One region of the Pseudoalteromonas sp. NFXS39 genome, then DNA from elsewhere that is predicted to be linked to it. Evidence: predicted binding sites of a transcription regulator. Region 1 holds the regulator's gene; each other region holds the start of a gene.
The links. Region 1 encodes sigma-54, which starts transcription at its own class of promoters, with help from an activator protein. Its sites were predicted from a motif close to GTTGGCACGNNNNTNGNNT; they were not measured.
Positions count from the first base shown of each region.

Region 2: flgB (flagellar basal body rod protein FlgB) is a predicted target of sigma-54. The motif match lies at 1,723-1,741, and genes of this name have one in related genera.
Region 3: J3455_RS18535 (EF-hand domain-containing protein) is a predicted target of sigma-54. The motif match lies at 2,030-2,048, and genes of this name have one in related genera.
Region 4: J3455_RS18620 (YggN family protein) is a predicted target of sigma-54. The motif match lies at 1,588-1,606, and genes of this name have one in related genera.

Region 1 covers NZ_JAGDEC010000007.1:147,024-150,787, forward strand. Annotated here, with positions in the region: gene lptC (LPS export ABC transporter periplasmic protein LptC) at 1-79, shown strand, start outside; gene lptA (lipopolysaccharide transport periplasmic protein LptA) at 69-590, shown strand; gene lptB (LPS export ABC transporter ATP-binding protein) at 587-1,312, shown strand; gene J3455_RS14415 (RNA polymerase factor sigma-54) at 1,430-2,926, shown strand; gene hpf (ribosome hibernation promoting factor) at 2,954-3,241, shown strand; gene ptsN (PTS IIA-like nitrogen regulatory protein PtsN) at 3,245-3,697, shown strand; gene rapZ (RNase adapter RapZ) at 3,698-3,764, shown strand, end outside.
Region 2 covers NZ_JAGDEC010000002.1:140,358-144,121, forward strand. Annotated here, with positions in the region: gene J3455_RS04200 (chemotaxis protein) at 1-788, shown strand, start outside; gene J3455_RS04205 (CheR family methyltransferase) at 810-1,640, shown strand; gene flgB (flagellar basal body rod protein FlgB) at 1,776-2,186, shown strand; gene flgC (flagellar basal body rod protein FlgC) at 2,189-2,620, shown strand; gene J3455_RS04220 (flagellar hook assembly protein FlgD) at 2,634-3,314, shown strand; gene flgE (flagellar hook protein FlgE) at 3,366-3,764, shown strand, end outside.
Region 3 covers NZ_JAGDEC010000012.1:91,393-95,156, reverse strand. Annotated here, with positions in the region: gene rluB (23S rRNA pseudouridine(2605) synthase RluB) at 1-750, opposite strand, end outside; gene scpB (SMC-Scp complex subunit ScpB) at 747-1,337, opposite strand; gene J3455_RS18535 (EF-hand domain-containing protein) at 1,469-1,990, opposite strand; gene J3455_RS18530 (exonuclease III) at 2,196-2,630, opposite strand; gene xthA (exodeoxyribonuclease III) at 2,874-3,683, shown strand; gene J3455_RS18520 (energy-coupling factor ABC transporter permease) at 3,680-3,764, shown strand, end outside.
Region 4 covers NZ_JAGDEC010000013.1:3,363-7,126, forward strand. Annotated here, with positions in the region: gene J3455_RS18615 (aminotransferase-like domain-containing protein) at 1-677, shown strand, start outside; gene J3455_RS18620 (YggN family protein) at 752-1,552, opposite strand; gene J3455_RS18625 (PA3496 family putative envelope integrity protein) at 1,944-2,132, shown strand; gene J3455_RS18630 (glutathione peroxidase) at 2,185-2,667, opposite strand; gene J3455_RS18635 (LysR family transcriptional regulator) at 2,735-3,601, opposite strand; gene J3455_RS18640 (iron-containing alcohol dehydrogenase) at 3,762-3,764, shown strand, end outside.

The DNA of each region.
Region 1 (3,764 bases):
TAAAGGCTTAAAAGCCGATTTAAAAACCGAAATTGTTGAGTTAACTAACCATACACGAACCATATACTATGACCAATAAACTGAAGAAATTACTCCTGATCCCAAGCTTATTGATTGCGTTTTCCGGCACCGCTGCCGAGCAAACTGGCGCACAAATTAGCATTAGCTCAGATCGCCAAGTTGGTAAACTAAAAGATGGCGTTGGCATATTTGAAGGTAACGTAGAGATCGTGCATGGTAATCGTCGTATTACAGCAGAACGTCTTGAAGCACACGGCGGTGATACCGAAGGTACAGTAGAGCTAATTATTGCAACAGGCAAACCAGCTTACTTCGAAGAAAAACAAACGGATGGTTCCGTAATGAGCGCCAGTGCTGAAGAAGTTCGTTATGATGTTGCGAAACGCTTCTTAACCTTAAACGGTGAAGCTGAAGTTACCCAAGCTGGTCAAAAAGTAACAGCGAAAAGCATTACCTATGATATGGCTCAGCAGCTTATCAGTGCTGAAAAAGACGAAAACTCATCAGATCGTGTACACACTATTTTAGTACCTGTTGAAAATAAAAAAGACAATAAAGGCCAACCATGAGCACATTAAAAGCAGAGCTTTTAGCTAAGAGCTACAAAGGCCGCCAAGTGGTTAAAAATGTCGGTCTGGAAGTTGAAGCAGGCAGTATTGTTGGCTTGCTTGGCCCAAATGGTGCTGGTAAAACCACGACTTTTTACATGATTGTAGGCCTAGTTCCGAGCGACAAAGGTAAAATTAGCATCGATGATAACGATATTACCCTTTTGCCAATGCACAGCCGTGCGAGGTTGGGTATTGGTTATCTACCGCAAGAATCTTCGATTTTTCGAAAGTTAACAGTTTACCAAAACTTGATGGCTATTTTAGAGACTCGTAAAGATCTAAATAAAACCACGCGGGAAGAAACTCTAAATAGCTTATTAGATGAATTTAGCATCCAACACATCCGTGATAGTCAAGGTATGGCGCTATCTGGTGGTGAACGTCGCCGCGTTGAAATTGCTCGCGCATTAGCCGCTAATCCTAAATTTATCCTTTTAGATGAGCCTTTTGCTGGTGTTGATCCAATTTCAGTGTTAGATATAAAGAAAATTATTGAGCACCTAAAAAATCGTGGTATTGGTGTACTAATTACTGACCATAATGTTCGAGAAACCCTTGATGTTTGTGAAAAAGCCTACATTGTTTCTCATGGGGAGCTAATTGCATCAGGCACACCTGAGCACGTATTAGCTGACCAAACTGTACGCGATGTTTATCTAGGCGAGCAATTTAGGCTGTAACCATTACGCCACCGACTAGAGCATCTGCTAGACTTATAACAATGACAATAAATCGATAATAACTTAACTGTCTTTGCACAGTTATCGATAACTTAAAAAAAGGATTGTTAGGGATACATGAGGCAATCATTACAGCTGCGCATGGGCCAGCAACTTACAATGACTCCACAACTGCAACAAGCTATTCGTTTGTTGCAGCTCAGTACATTGGATCTCCAACAAGAAATTCAAGAGGCGCTAGATAGTAACCCTTTACTTGAAGTGGAAGAAGCGGATTACAACGAAGAAAGCATCGGCAAAAATGAGCAAAAAGCTGAATCTGACGATGTGCAAGTCAGCGCTTCTGCAGACGAAGCACCTAGCGAATATGAACAAGAAAGCAGTGATGCTCTAAATAAAGACACTGTAAGTGACGATTTAGCCATGGATGTTACATGGGATGAGTACATGAGTGCCGCTCCATCAACATCATCAGGGCCAATGCCAGAAGATGAATCTATTTATCAAGGTGCATCGACCGAAACCCTTCACGAATACCTTATGTGGCAATTACAGCTAACTCCCTTTAGTCCGACTGATGAAGCGATTGCTGTGGCAATTGTTGAGGCTATCGATGACTCTGGTATTTTAACGGTAAGCTGTGAAGATATCGTCGAGAGCTTTAATCAAAATAGTGATGAAGAAGAAATCGAACTTGATGAAGTCGAAGCGGTCCTAAAGAGAATTCAATTGTTTGATCCTGTCGGTATTGGCGCGCGTAGTTTACAGGAATGCCTGTGTATTCAACTTCGCCAATTCGATGCAAACACGCCATATTTAGCTGAAACTAAAATGGTTTTATCTGAGCATATCGAATTATTAGCGAGTCGCGACTATCGAACTTTGATGAAAAAGACTAAGCTTAAAGAAAATGAGCTTAAAGAAGTAATGACGCTAATTCACAGCTTAAACCCTAAGCCTGCGGATAGCATAGTACGCGAAGAGTCTGAGTACGTCATACCTGATGTATCAGTGAAAAAAGTAAAAGGTCGCTGGGTGGTTGAGTTAAACCCAGATAGTATGCCAAAGATTAGAGTGAACAGCCAATATGCGGCTATGTCTCGCTCTGTTAAATCAAGTAGCGACAGCCAATTTATTCGCTCTCACTTACAAGAAGCAAAGTGGTTTATTAAGAGCTTAGAAAGCCGTAACGATACACTATTAAAAGTGACCAACTGTATCGTTCAACAACAACAAGCTTTCTTTGAGCATGGCCCAGAAGCAATGAAGCCGATGGTGCTAAATGATGTTGCTGAAATGGTCGAAATGCATGAATCGACGATTTCACGAGTAACAACGCAAAAATATATGCATACCCCTAGGGGTATTTTTGAGTTGAAATATTTCTTCTCAAGCCATGTCAGCACTGAAAATGGTGGTGAGTGTTCTTCAACAGCAATACGCGCTTTAATCAAGAAGTTAGTCGCTGCAGAAAACTCGGCTAAACCATTGAGTGATAGCAAAATTGCAGATATATTGGCTGAGCAAGGAATTAAAGTAGCTAGACGTACAATTGCAAAATATCGTGAGTCTCTAGCAATACCTCCGTCTAATCAGCGTAAGAGTTTGATTTAGACGTTTTACATAGAAGGAAAAATGCTTATGCAACTAAATTTAACTGGTCGTCATGTAGAAATCACTGATTCATTAAGAGACTATGTAAACACCAAGTTTGCGAAACTAGAAAGGCATTTTGACCATATTAATAATGTTCATGTCATTCTAGATGTAGAAAAATTAAGCCAAAAAGCAGAAGCAACTTTACATGTAAACGGAGGCGAATTGTTCGCTTCTACAGAACATCAAGATATGTACGCAGCCATTGACTCGTTGATCGATAAGCTTGATCGCCAAGTCATTAAACACAAAGAGAAATTAGCTCGACATTAAATTATGAAACTAAGTTCACTTACTAATCAGGACTGCAGCAAAGCTGCGGTCCTTTTTAATAGCAAAAAAAGAATTCTTGAATATATCAGCGAACTGGCTCACCAGCAGCTTCCTCATTTATCTCAACAAGATATCCTAAATGCTTTACTCAACCGAGAGAAGCTAGGTAGCACCGGTATTGGCCGAGGTATTGCTATTCCACATGGCCGAATGAGTGGCGCCGATGAACCTCAGGCGTTTGTCATAGTGAGTGAATCCCCAATCAATTTTGATGCAATTGATAATCGCCCTGTTGACATTTTCGTAGCACTCATCGTACCAGATGGTGACTCTCAGCTTCATCTAAAGACCTTATCAACAATTGCTGATAGACTTAAAGATAAAGAGTTTTGTAAACAGCTGCGTAGCGCTACTACCGATCAGCAACTGTTTCAGGTTATATCAGCAGAGGCATAAATGGAATTAATCATTATCAGCGGTCGCTCAGGCTCAGGTAAATCGGTCGCTTTACGAGTACTTGAAG
Region 2 (3,764 bases), on a different contig from region 1:
TTACTAACATGCCAAAATCAAACGCGTATATTCGCGGCGTTGCGCACATTCGTGGCCAAACTATCTCTGTTATTGATTTATCGATGGCCGTAGGTGGTCCGGCAATTGAAAATATCAAAGACAGTTTTATCATCATTGCTGAGTACAACCGTTCAGTGCAAGGGTTCTTAGTTGGCGGAGTTGAGCGCATCGTTAATATGAACTGGGAAAAAATAATGCCACCGCCTTCAGGTGCGGGACGTTATTCATACTTAACAGCGGTCACTGAGATTGAAAATGAGTTAGTTGAGATACTTGATGTAGAAAAGATCTTAAACGAAATTTGTCCAGTTAACACTGAAGTGAGTGCTGAAGTGGTTGGTGAGGGTGAAATTCAGCGTGATTTAGGTGAGCGTATTGTCTTTATTGCTGACGATTCAGCGGTAGCTCGAAACCAAGTTAAACGTGCGCTTGAACCGTTAGGTGTACAAACTGAGTTAGCTAAAAACGGCAAAGAAGCATTATTACGTTTACGTGAGATTGCTCAGCTTGATTGTAAAAATGATATTACTGAGCGCGTTGGCTTATTGATATCTGACGTAGAGATGCCGGAAATGGATGGTTATACCTTAACCGCCGAAATTAAAGCAGATCCAAAATTATCACCTCTTCATGTGATCTTGCATACCTCTTTAAGTGGTGTATTTAACCAAGCAATGATTGAAAAAGTAGGTGCCGATGATTTTATTGCAAAATTTAACCCAGATGAATTAGCAACAGCTGTGAAAAAGTGGGTTCATTGTGATTAATTATTTATAGGTGGTATTACTTTGGAAAATAAGCATTTACAACAAAGCGAATACGATCAATTCCGCTCTTTCTTAGAACAACAATGTGGCATTGTGCTTGGTGATAACAAACTTTACTTAGTAAAAAGTCGCCTAGCGCCGCTTATGGCGCGTTTTAATGTCGAGTCTTTATCACAGTTGGTAAGTAAAACCTTAAGTCCTCATGAGAGGCAGCTTCGTGCCGCTGTGGTTGATGCCATGACCACCAATGAGACGCTATGGTTTCGAGACCAATACCCATTTGAGCTATTGAAAACGAAGCTATTCCCTGAACTTAAAGATGTTCGTCGACCATTGAAAATATGGTCAGCGGCAAGTTCATCAGGGCAGGAGCCATACTCTATTGCCATGTCGGTCGCTGAGTTTCAGGCTAAAAACCCTGGCGTATTAAAGATGGGAGCGCAAATAATTGGCACAGACATTTCTAATACCATGCTTGATATGTGTAAGAACGCTGAGTACGACTCGTTAGCCCTTGCTCGTGGTTTGTCGATGGAACGACGTCAGAAGTTCTTTAAGGACAGCGGTAATGGAATGGCTCAGGTTGTTGAACCTATTCGCAAAATGGTGAGCTTTAGACATTTAAACTTACTAGATTCATACGCCTTAATGGGCAAGTTTGACATTATATTTTGTCGTAATGTGTTAATTTACTTCTCACCAGAAGTAAAAGCTAAAATCATTTCGCAATTTGCTCAAGCTTTAAACCCTAAAGGTTATCTATTTTTAGGTGCATCTGAATCAATGGCGGGCCTTAGTGACAGCTTTGATATGGTTCGTTGTAACCCTGGTATTATCTATCAAAAAAAGTAAACTCTCCTTAGCAACCTAGTCCTTAGGTTGCTAAATTTATCTATTTTTCAGTCTGTTATACAAATAAAACTTACTCCTTATTTTTGGCTTATCTTTTGCATTGTTCACTGCAGAGTCAATTTTTTGGAGATGGTTATGGCTATCAGTTTTGATAAAGCATTTGGAGTTCATCCGCATGCGATGTTGATCCGTTCACAACGCGCTGAGTTATTAGCGACAAATATCGCTAATGCTGATACGCCGGGCTATAAAGCGAAAGACATCGATTTTGCCTCGGCATTAAAAGCGGCAAAAAGCAACCAGCAAGGTGGCAATAGTATGGTAAGAACCGATGCTAAACATATTGCCGGAGGCAGTCGTTTTGTTGGTAATGCCGAAATGTTTCGTACGCCAAATCAAGCAGATACAGGTGATGGTAACTCAGTTGATATACAAGTGGAACGAAACTTGTATGTACAGAACTCATTAGAGTATCAGGCAAGCCTGCAATTTATGAGTAGTAAAATTAAAGGCCTTAAAAAAGCCCTCGGTAGTCAAGGAGCTTAATCATGAGTTTGTATAATGTTTTTGATATTTCAGCAACCGGTATGAGCGCGCAAAATGTCCGCTTAAATACTACTGCCAGTAATATCTCGAATGCGAATTCGATTAGTTCTAGCCAAGATCAGACGTATCGAGCGCGCCATCCTGTTTTTGCTGCAGAGTTGACTAAAGCGTCAGCATCACAAAGCAATCCTCAGGGCTCTTCTGTTGGCGTTAAAGTACTAGGCATTGTAGAGAGTGATAAGCCTCTGCAAATTGAATATAACCCAAACCATCCAAGTGCTGATGAAAATGGTTACATCTATAAGCCTAACGTTAATGTTGTAGAAGAAATGGCAAATATGATTTCTGCCTCTCGCTCTTACCAAACAAATGTGCAAGTTGCTGATGCAGCTAAGCAAATGTTAAGTAAAACACTGTTGCTTGGGCAGCGGTAACCGAGGATAAGTTATGAGTAACGACATCAGCAGTGCGTCATCCACGTATTTAGATAATTTACGTTGGCAAGACAATCAAAATAAAACAGAAGAGAAAGATGATACTTTAACGCAAGAAGACTTCTTCTCACTTTTAACACAACAGTTGTCGTTTCAAGACCCAAGCAAGCCAGCTGATAATGATCAAATGATTGCGCAGATGACGAACTTCACTATGGCTGAGGGTATTTCAAACTTAAATGAGAAGTTTGAATCACTGACTGCTTCAATGACATCAAATTCTGCGTTACAGGCTTCTACCCTTGTTGGTAAGCAAGCGTTACTTGAGTCTGACACGATTGATTTTGATGGTGAAAATCTCGCTAAAGGGTCGGTAGTTGCAGAAACTGCCGTTGAGTCTCTAACGTTAAGAATAACAGATTCATCGGGCCAGTTAGTGCGCACGATTGAATTAGGTTCGCAGTCAGCGGGTGCACTTCGTTTTGAATGGGATGGTAAAGATAACGATGGCAATGTACTCCCTGAAGGTGAGTATGACATCAGTGCTGAAGGCTTTGTAAATGGAGACTACAGCAGTATGCCAATGGCGACCTTTAAGAATATTGAAAGTGTCAATATTAATGGCGCCAGCGGCATTATCGTAAATACAAAAGAGGGTGCGGTTAGGCTAACTGATATAGCTGAAATCGCATAAGTAAAAAAGGTTTGGGTTAGCTTAGGCTAAGAGATAGGTTAGAGGTGAGTTATGAGCTTCAATATTGCATTAACAGGCTTAGCAGCCGCGCAAAAAGATTTAGACGTTACAGCAAATAATATTGCTAACGTCAATACCACGGGCTTTAAGGAGTCTCGTGCAGAGTTCGCTGATGTGTACGCATCATCAGTATTTAGTTCTGGTAAAACAAAAAATGGTGACGGTGTAAGAACAACAATGGTGGCACAGCAATTCCACCAAGGTTCATTATCTTTCACTAATAACTCACTGGACTTAGCAATTACTGGTGAAGGTTACTTTGCCATGGCAAATGACCTAGGTGCACAAGATTTTACATATACTCGTGCTGGTGCGTTCAAACTTAATAAAGACAACTTTATTGTGGATGCTAGCGGAAACTACTTACAAGGTTTCCCTGTTGATGAAGCA
Region 3 (3,764 bases), on a different contig from region 1:
GCGGCCTAGTTGTACTGTTTTACGTAAATAGTTTACCGTATCTAAATCAAGCTCAGCCCAACCACCTTGAGGTAAGCGCTTATCAAGCTCTAACTTACCGTAACGAATACGGATAAGACGCGATACTTCAACATCTTGTGATTGCCATAAACGACGTACTTCGCGGTTTCGACCTTCAGTTAATGTGACATTGAACCAACGATTGATCCCCTCACCACCCATAGGTTTGATGTTCAAGAATTTTGCAGGGCCATCATCAAGTTCAACACCTTTTGTTAAAGTGCGCAGCGTATCATTAGTTACTTCGCCGAATACACGAGCAGAGTATTCACGCTCTACTTCGTAACTTGGGTGCATTAAACGATTTGCAAGTTCACCATCATTGGTGAACAGCATTAATCCTGCGGTATTAATATCTAAACGACCTACCGCTATCCAGCGCTCGCCATCAACACGTGGTAAGCGATCAAATACCGTACGGCGGCCTTCCGGATCTTTACGTGTACATAACTCACCTTCTGGTTTGTTATACATAAGCACACGACAAATACGGTCAGCTTTGTCTTCAATTTTTACCACGTGACCGTCAACACGAATCACATCGGTTGTTTCTACACGGTCGCCTAAACGCGCCACTTTACCATTCACGCTCACGCGGTTGGCATCGATGTATTTTTCCATTTCACGACGTGAACCCACGCCTGCACGGGCTAATACTTTTTGTAACTTTTCAGTTTCTAAATTACTCATTCAGATAGTTCTCTCACAGAAGGATCGCTCAATAGCTGGTTGATTTTACTCTCCTGAAGTTCAGGTAATGGTGGTAATTCATCTAAACCAGCTAATGAAAAATAGTCTAAGAAAGCGGATGTTGTTGCATACAAAGCAGGGCGACCTGGCACTTCTTTGTGGCCCACAACCCTTACCCACTCTCTTTCTAATAAGGTTTTAATAATCCCTGAGCCAACGGTTACTCCCCGTACTTGTTCAATTTCACCACGGGTAATAGGTTGCCTGTAGGCAATCAAGGATAAAGTTTCTAATAGTGCTCTTGAGTATTTAGGTGCGCGCTCTTGCCATAAGTTTGCCAGCCAAGGTGCTAAACTCGCACAGGCCTGAAATCTATAACCGCTACCTACTGCAACAAGCTTGATACCTCTGGTTTGATAATGCGTTTGAATCTGTTCAATTGCATTATTAATGCGTGGCATAGATACGCTTAAATCAGCTAATACTGTTTCTTTTAAATGCCGTTTAGACACGGGTTTTCCAGCAACAAAAATCGCAGCTTCTATGATTTCGACTAACTGTTCATCACTGATACGTTTTGTGGCCATCGTTACTAAAGGTCATTTTAAATCACTAACGCTCTATTATGACAGAAGTCAGCCAAGGTTGGAAAAATTATTATAAAAAAGCCAGTGTAAAACACTGGCTTTGGGGGATATTTCAAAAATGAATAATGAAATTAGCTGTTTTTAACCATTTCAAGGGCATCATCTTCGGCAACATCGCTGCCATATTTGCTAATGTAGTTGATAAATTCAGTACGACTTACACGCTTATCTTTGTTGCTATCCATATAGCCAAAATGATTTGCGATGTCGTCGTCATCTGCTTCTTCAATTGATACATAACCATTTTTATCGTTATCTAACGATTTAAAGTCATTTTCGATGCGGTCAAATCTAGCAATTTCTGCTTTAAATGCTGATTCAGACACCTCGCTATCAGTTGCCACTTTACCTGTATTTAACTGCATATAAGTATTAAATTCAGTGCGGCTAATTTGCTCATCCATGTTGGTATCGATATTTGAAAAATGATCCCAAATTGCATCGTCATCAGCTTCTACTTTAGAGATATAACCGTCATTGTCATTATCTAGGCTACCAAAATCACTGTCGATTTTTGCTAAAGAGTTACTTGCAGAACATGCTGATAGGCTTAATGCTGCCAAAATTGTTGATGCTAGAGTTAACTTGTTCATAAGACATTTCCTTGTAGTCGATTAGATTCACTTTGACTATTACAAGTTGAATGCCAAAATGTCTTACTGACTAAAATCAAGCACTTACAAAATAGTTAAGCTAAGGTTAAGCCTATGATTTAGCAAGCTTTTCATAGCTTGCTGTAATTTTTTCATAAAAAAAGCGCTCATATGAGCGCTTTTCCATATAGCCATAATATCGCTATTAGATAGCTGCGTTTTGGTAACGCTTAACGAAGTCTGTTACAGCTTCGCCATTACATTTTAAGGTGTTTAAGTTACCAATTTTTTCACGCACAGGTGTTAAACCTTTTTTAAGTGCTGTGATACAAAGTTGAGTTTCTTTTTGCTCATTTTTAGCAAACACTTCAACTGCTGCTTTTGATGCTGAATTTTGTGATTGTGCTTTTTTAGCAATGTCACGGATGTCAGTACCGTTGCATAAAATGCTTTTTGAAAAACGCGACATTGAAATGCCATGCTTTGCTGCTTCTTTACGTGCAGCGGTAAACCCTTCATTCGCACTTAAGCTACATAATTTAGATTCAATACGGTTATCAGCTGAAAAGTAGTGCGGGTTGCTTGCTAATGAGCCAAATGAGATACATGCAAGAGAAAGCATCACTAATTGTTTTTTCATGGTTTACCTTTAAATAGTACATAATATGAACGGATGGTTTGCGCGCATTATATAAACAAAAATAAGTAGATCAACTGAATTATTTATTTAATTTAATAATTAATAGTGAGTTAACAATGTTTTTAAATTAAGCAGCAATTGATCAACATTTACCCAATTTGATTTTCGTAATTAGCTCATGAATAAGCCCTAGTTTGATGATAGAATTGCGCTAAACACTGAAACAAAAATAATAGGTGCACCATGAAGGTAATCTCATTTAACATTAACGGCCTGCGCGCCCGTTTACACCAGTTGCAAGCCGTAATTGATAAACATCAACCAGATATTATTGGCTTACAAGAAATCAAAGTGCATGATGAGGCCTTCCCTCTCGAAGACGTGCAAAAAATGGGTTATCACGTTTATTTTCATGGTCAAAAAGCGCACTACGGCGTGGCTATGTTATGTAAGCAAGAACCAAAATCAGTCGTTAAAGGCTTTGCAACTGATACTGACGAGTCACAGCGCCGTATGATTAGTGTTACTGTGACACAAGAAAATGGCCGTGAATTAACGGTGATGAATGGCTATTTCCCGCAAGGCGATAATATTGCCCACGAAACCAAGTTCCCATATAAGCGTCAGTTCTACAAAGATTTAATGACCCATTTAGAAGATAACCACACGCCTGAGCAAGATGTTATCGTGATGGGCGATATTAATATTTCACCGACCGATCTCGACATTGGTATTGGTGAACCAAACCGTAAGCGCTGGTTAAAAACAGGTAAGTGTTCGTTCCAACCAGAAGAGCGTGAATGGCTAAGCACTTTATTAAACTGGGGCTTTAAAGATACATTCCGAGAGCTTTACCCAGAAAAAACCGAGCAATATTCGTGGTTTGATTACCGTTCAAAAGGTTTTGATGACAACCGCGGTTTACGTATTGATGTGATCTTAGCAACTCCAGCGCTTGCTAAACGTTGTGTTGAGTCTGGCATCGATTACGAATTACGTGGTATCGAAAAGCCATCTGATCATGCCCCAATTTGGTCAACTTTTAACGCATGATAGACACACTGCAATGGCAGCTCCCTTTGTGGAGCTGTGTGGCTTTAATACTTTGGCTGAGTTTCGATAAACAAAGCGCAT
Region 4 (3,764 bases), on a different contig from region 1:
TTTCAACCTCATTAAATAACCCAGTTGGCAGTTTTATGCCTGATGCCAAGCGTGAGCAATTAGTGGCACTTTTAGAGCAGCGCGAGGTGGTGCTCATTGAAGATGATGTTTATGGCGACCTACATTTTACAGCTAAGCGTGCCACTCCTGCACAAGCTTATTCAAAAAAGGGGTTAGTGATCACCTGTGCCTCATTTTCAAAAACAGCCGCACCTAGTTACCGCATAGGTTGGATCATTGCAGGTAAGTTTGCTGAACAAGCAAGGCGACACAAGCGCGCGCTTAGTTGCTCTGCGCCGCTTATAAATCAGTGGACCTTGTATGAGTTTATAGCCAGTGGTGAGTACGACCGTAATATACGCTTGCTAAGACAGCGCTTGAGTACCAACAAAGAGCGTATGATTTGGTGCCTGCAGCAATATATGCCAAGTTGTGCGCGTATTAGTAACCCGCAAGGGGGCTGTGTTATCTGGGTTGATCTTGGTAGCCAATATGATGCGGTAAAACTATTTCATTTGGCACTTGAGGCAGGGATTAGTATTACCCCTGGGTTGATATTCTCAGCGGGTAAAAAGTACCGTAGTTGTTTTCGCTTAAGCTATGGTTTGCCTTGGTCTGAAAGTTTGGAACAGGCGATTAAAACGTTATCGCAACTGACCGTGCTGGCCAAAAAATAAAAAAGCGCAGAGCAAGCTCTGCGCGAAAGGACCAAGTGTTTTGGTTCAGGGATGTTAATTTCTTAACTGGTCAATTACTCTGCGTTCTGTTTAAAAGTAAATAATTGATATTCTTTTAGCTGTGGTACTAGAACCACTAATTCTTGTTCTTTATGAGCGATATCAGCAAAACTGCCACATAATGCATCTGCTCGCTCTTCTAGCTGAGCTGCTTGGGTTTCTACGCGAGCTTCGATTTGTGCGCCCATGTTTTCCATACGTTGCTCAAACTCATCCATGTCGCCACCCGAACCTAAAAGCTCAGAGCCAAGAGCCACTAAAATACTGCCCATCGATTGCATCATGGCTGACTCTACTGCTGATTCGATTTGCTCATCGAATTGATCTTCAAAGTTTTGGCCAAATTTTTCAAAGTTTTGTTGACCCATTGTGAACGCACCTTGTTGGTAGAAAGCGTTTTGCACTTCTACGCTGATATCGTCCATTAATTCTGAAATGTCACTTAGGCCATCAATGTTGAAAGCATTTGATACTTCTTCGATTGCTACGCCGGCTATTTTTACACCATCAAGTGCGATATTAGCTACTTCAGGAAGTTGGCTGCGCAAGCTGTCTGAGTAATCTGCAATTGCTTGCTGTTGTGAAGCATTAAGGGATACGCTTTGGCCATCGATATATAAAGTATGTTGGTCGATGATTTTCATGCTGCGATTATCGGCTGTGTATACTTCTAACTCACTTGGAGTGATACGCACATCATTTATAAATTCGACATCACATTGCTCACCGCTGAATGAAATATTTGTATCATTATCGTTATGAGCCATTGCGCTGGTAGCGATAAATAAAGAACTTAGTAACAATAACTTTTTCATTTTTTTCTTTCCTGTTTGAAATGACATAAAAATATAATCAAATAGGATGCCAAATATTATAAATTCATTTATTTCATTGGCTTATGGTGTTTTAGGGTTTTTATTGGAAGTGCGCGGAATAATTTTTTAACCATTTTTTAGTCAAATTAACTAAAAAATACACATGCATAAATGACTTTTATCGAAACGATAAAAAACTCTCACTTTTCAGAAATCAAATTTAGCGCTATTTATTCACAATATTGACATATGACCTATTTAGCATGGGTGTATGGCTTTATTTTGGTGGTTTTTTAGATACTAAATAACTACTGAGCTTTTTAATCTTTGCCAATTCATCGAGCAAATTTTAATCTCAAGAATTGGTCTCAAACACTTTATGGAGTGGGTTGTGGGTAAGACATTTAGTTATGACGCGCTAGATGACGATTTTGTTGAAGACGAGTACGAAATGGTCGGGCGTAATCAACACGACAAGAAAAAGCAACGCGTTAAGAAGAAGTTGGAAGACTATCTTGAACAAAAACGCTTGCGTAGAAACTTAGGCGATGACGACTTTGATGAGTACTTGAACGACTAAGCATAAATTTAAATAAAGAGGCTATTTGCCTCTTTATTGCTTTAAGGCCTTATTACTTGCTCAAAGCGGCAAGAATGTCTGATTCGAACTGCTCAGGTTTTGTAAGTGGCGCGTATCGTTTAATTGCTTTGCCGTCTTTACCAATTAAAAATTTGGTGAAGTTCCATTTTATTTTGCGGGTAATAAAACCAGGCAGCTCTGATTTTAGATATCTAAACACAGGGTGAGCATGCTCGCCATTTACGTCAACCTTACTCATCATCAAAAAGCTCACACCATAGTTAATTAAGCAGCCTTCTTTTATTTCTTTAGCATCACCAGGTTCTTGTTTACCAAATTGATTACATGGAAAGCCAATTATTACCAAGCCTTGTTCATGGTACTTATCATGAAGTACTTGTAAGCCTTCGTATTGCGGGGTGAAACCGCATTTACTCGCTGTATTTACAACAAGTACGACCTTATTTTCAAAATCAGAAAAATCGACAGTTTGGCCTTGTAGGCTGGTGGCAGAGAGTTGGTGAAATTCGCTCATAATGATAACTTTTTATTATTGTTACACTGATTCTAACTTGCTTGTCATATTTCTAAAAGAGCAAATATTAATCAGCAAATGCATTGGTTAAATGTTCTATTAGTAAACGTACACGAAACGGTAATAGATCTTTTCTTGGGTAGACTAACCAAGATGCGTTATCGCCAACCTGAAACTCTTCAAGAATGCTTACTAATTGCCCATTATTTAAAAAAGGTTCCACGATATCTAACGCTAAATGGGCAATGCCAACTCCTGCTACTGCGGCATTTAAAATAGCCTGCGGGTGGTTGCTACGCCAATTACCATCGATACGAACTTCTTTAATTTGATCGTCAATATTAAATCGCCAGCGCTTTCGCATGGTAATTAAGCAGTTATGCTCAGCAAGGTCATAAGGCGTTTTAAGAGAAGGGTGACTGGCTATGTATTCAGGGCTAGCAACGAGGGTCATGACGCGCTTACATAAAGGGCGTGCAATTAAGTTTGAGTCTTGCATCCTGCCAAAGCGAATGGCTAAATCAAAGCCTTCTTCAACTAAGTTGACATTGCGACTATTAAAGTCGAGATCGACCTCTACCTCAGGGTAGCGTTTTACAAATTCTGCGACTTTGGGGGCGATTTGGTTAGCTACAAACTCGCCCGCACCCGTTATTCTTATTAGTCCTTTTGGTTGGCGCTGCTCACCTTGTAATTGATTGTTTGCATCAATTAACTCTTGGCGTATAGCTTTTAACTTAACAGCGTATTCACGCCCTGCATCAGTGAGACTAATTTTACGAGTGGTGCGCTGAAATAGCACAGAACCTAAACGATTTTCAAGTTGTTGTACTTGCCGACTGATATGTGAAGTTGATACTTCCATAGCTTTAGCTGCGTGTGTAAAACTGCCGTGCTCAACAACATATAAAAATTCCTCTAAGCCTTGCCACATTATCTTTACCCTAAGTTTTTCAGTAAATTTAAAGCAGTTTAAGTGGTTTATTATTGCATGTCTGCAAAAGTGATTATTTATTTGCTCCCTTTATCCCTGTATAAAAATAAATACAATAGTTGTGTCACTGATTAATACTCACAAATATAAGGGAGTAAGCATG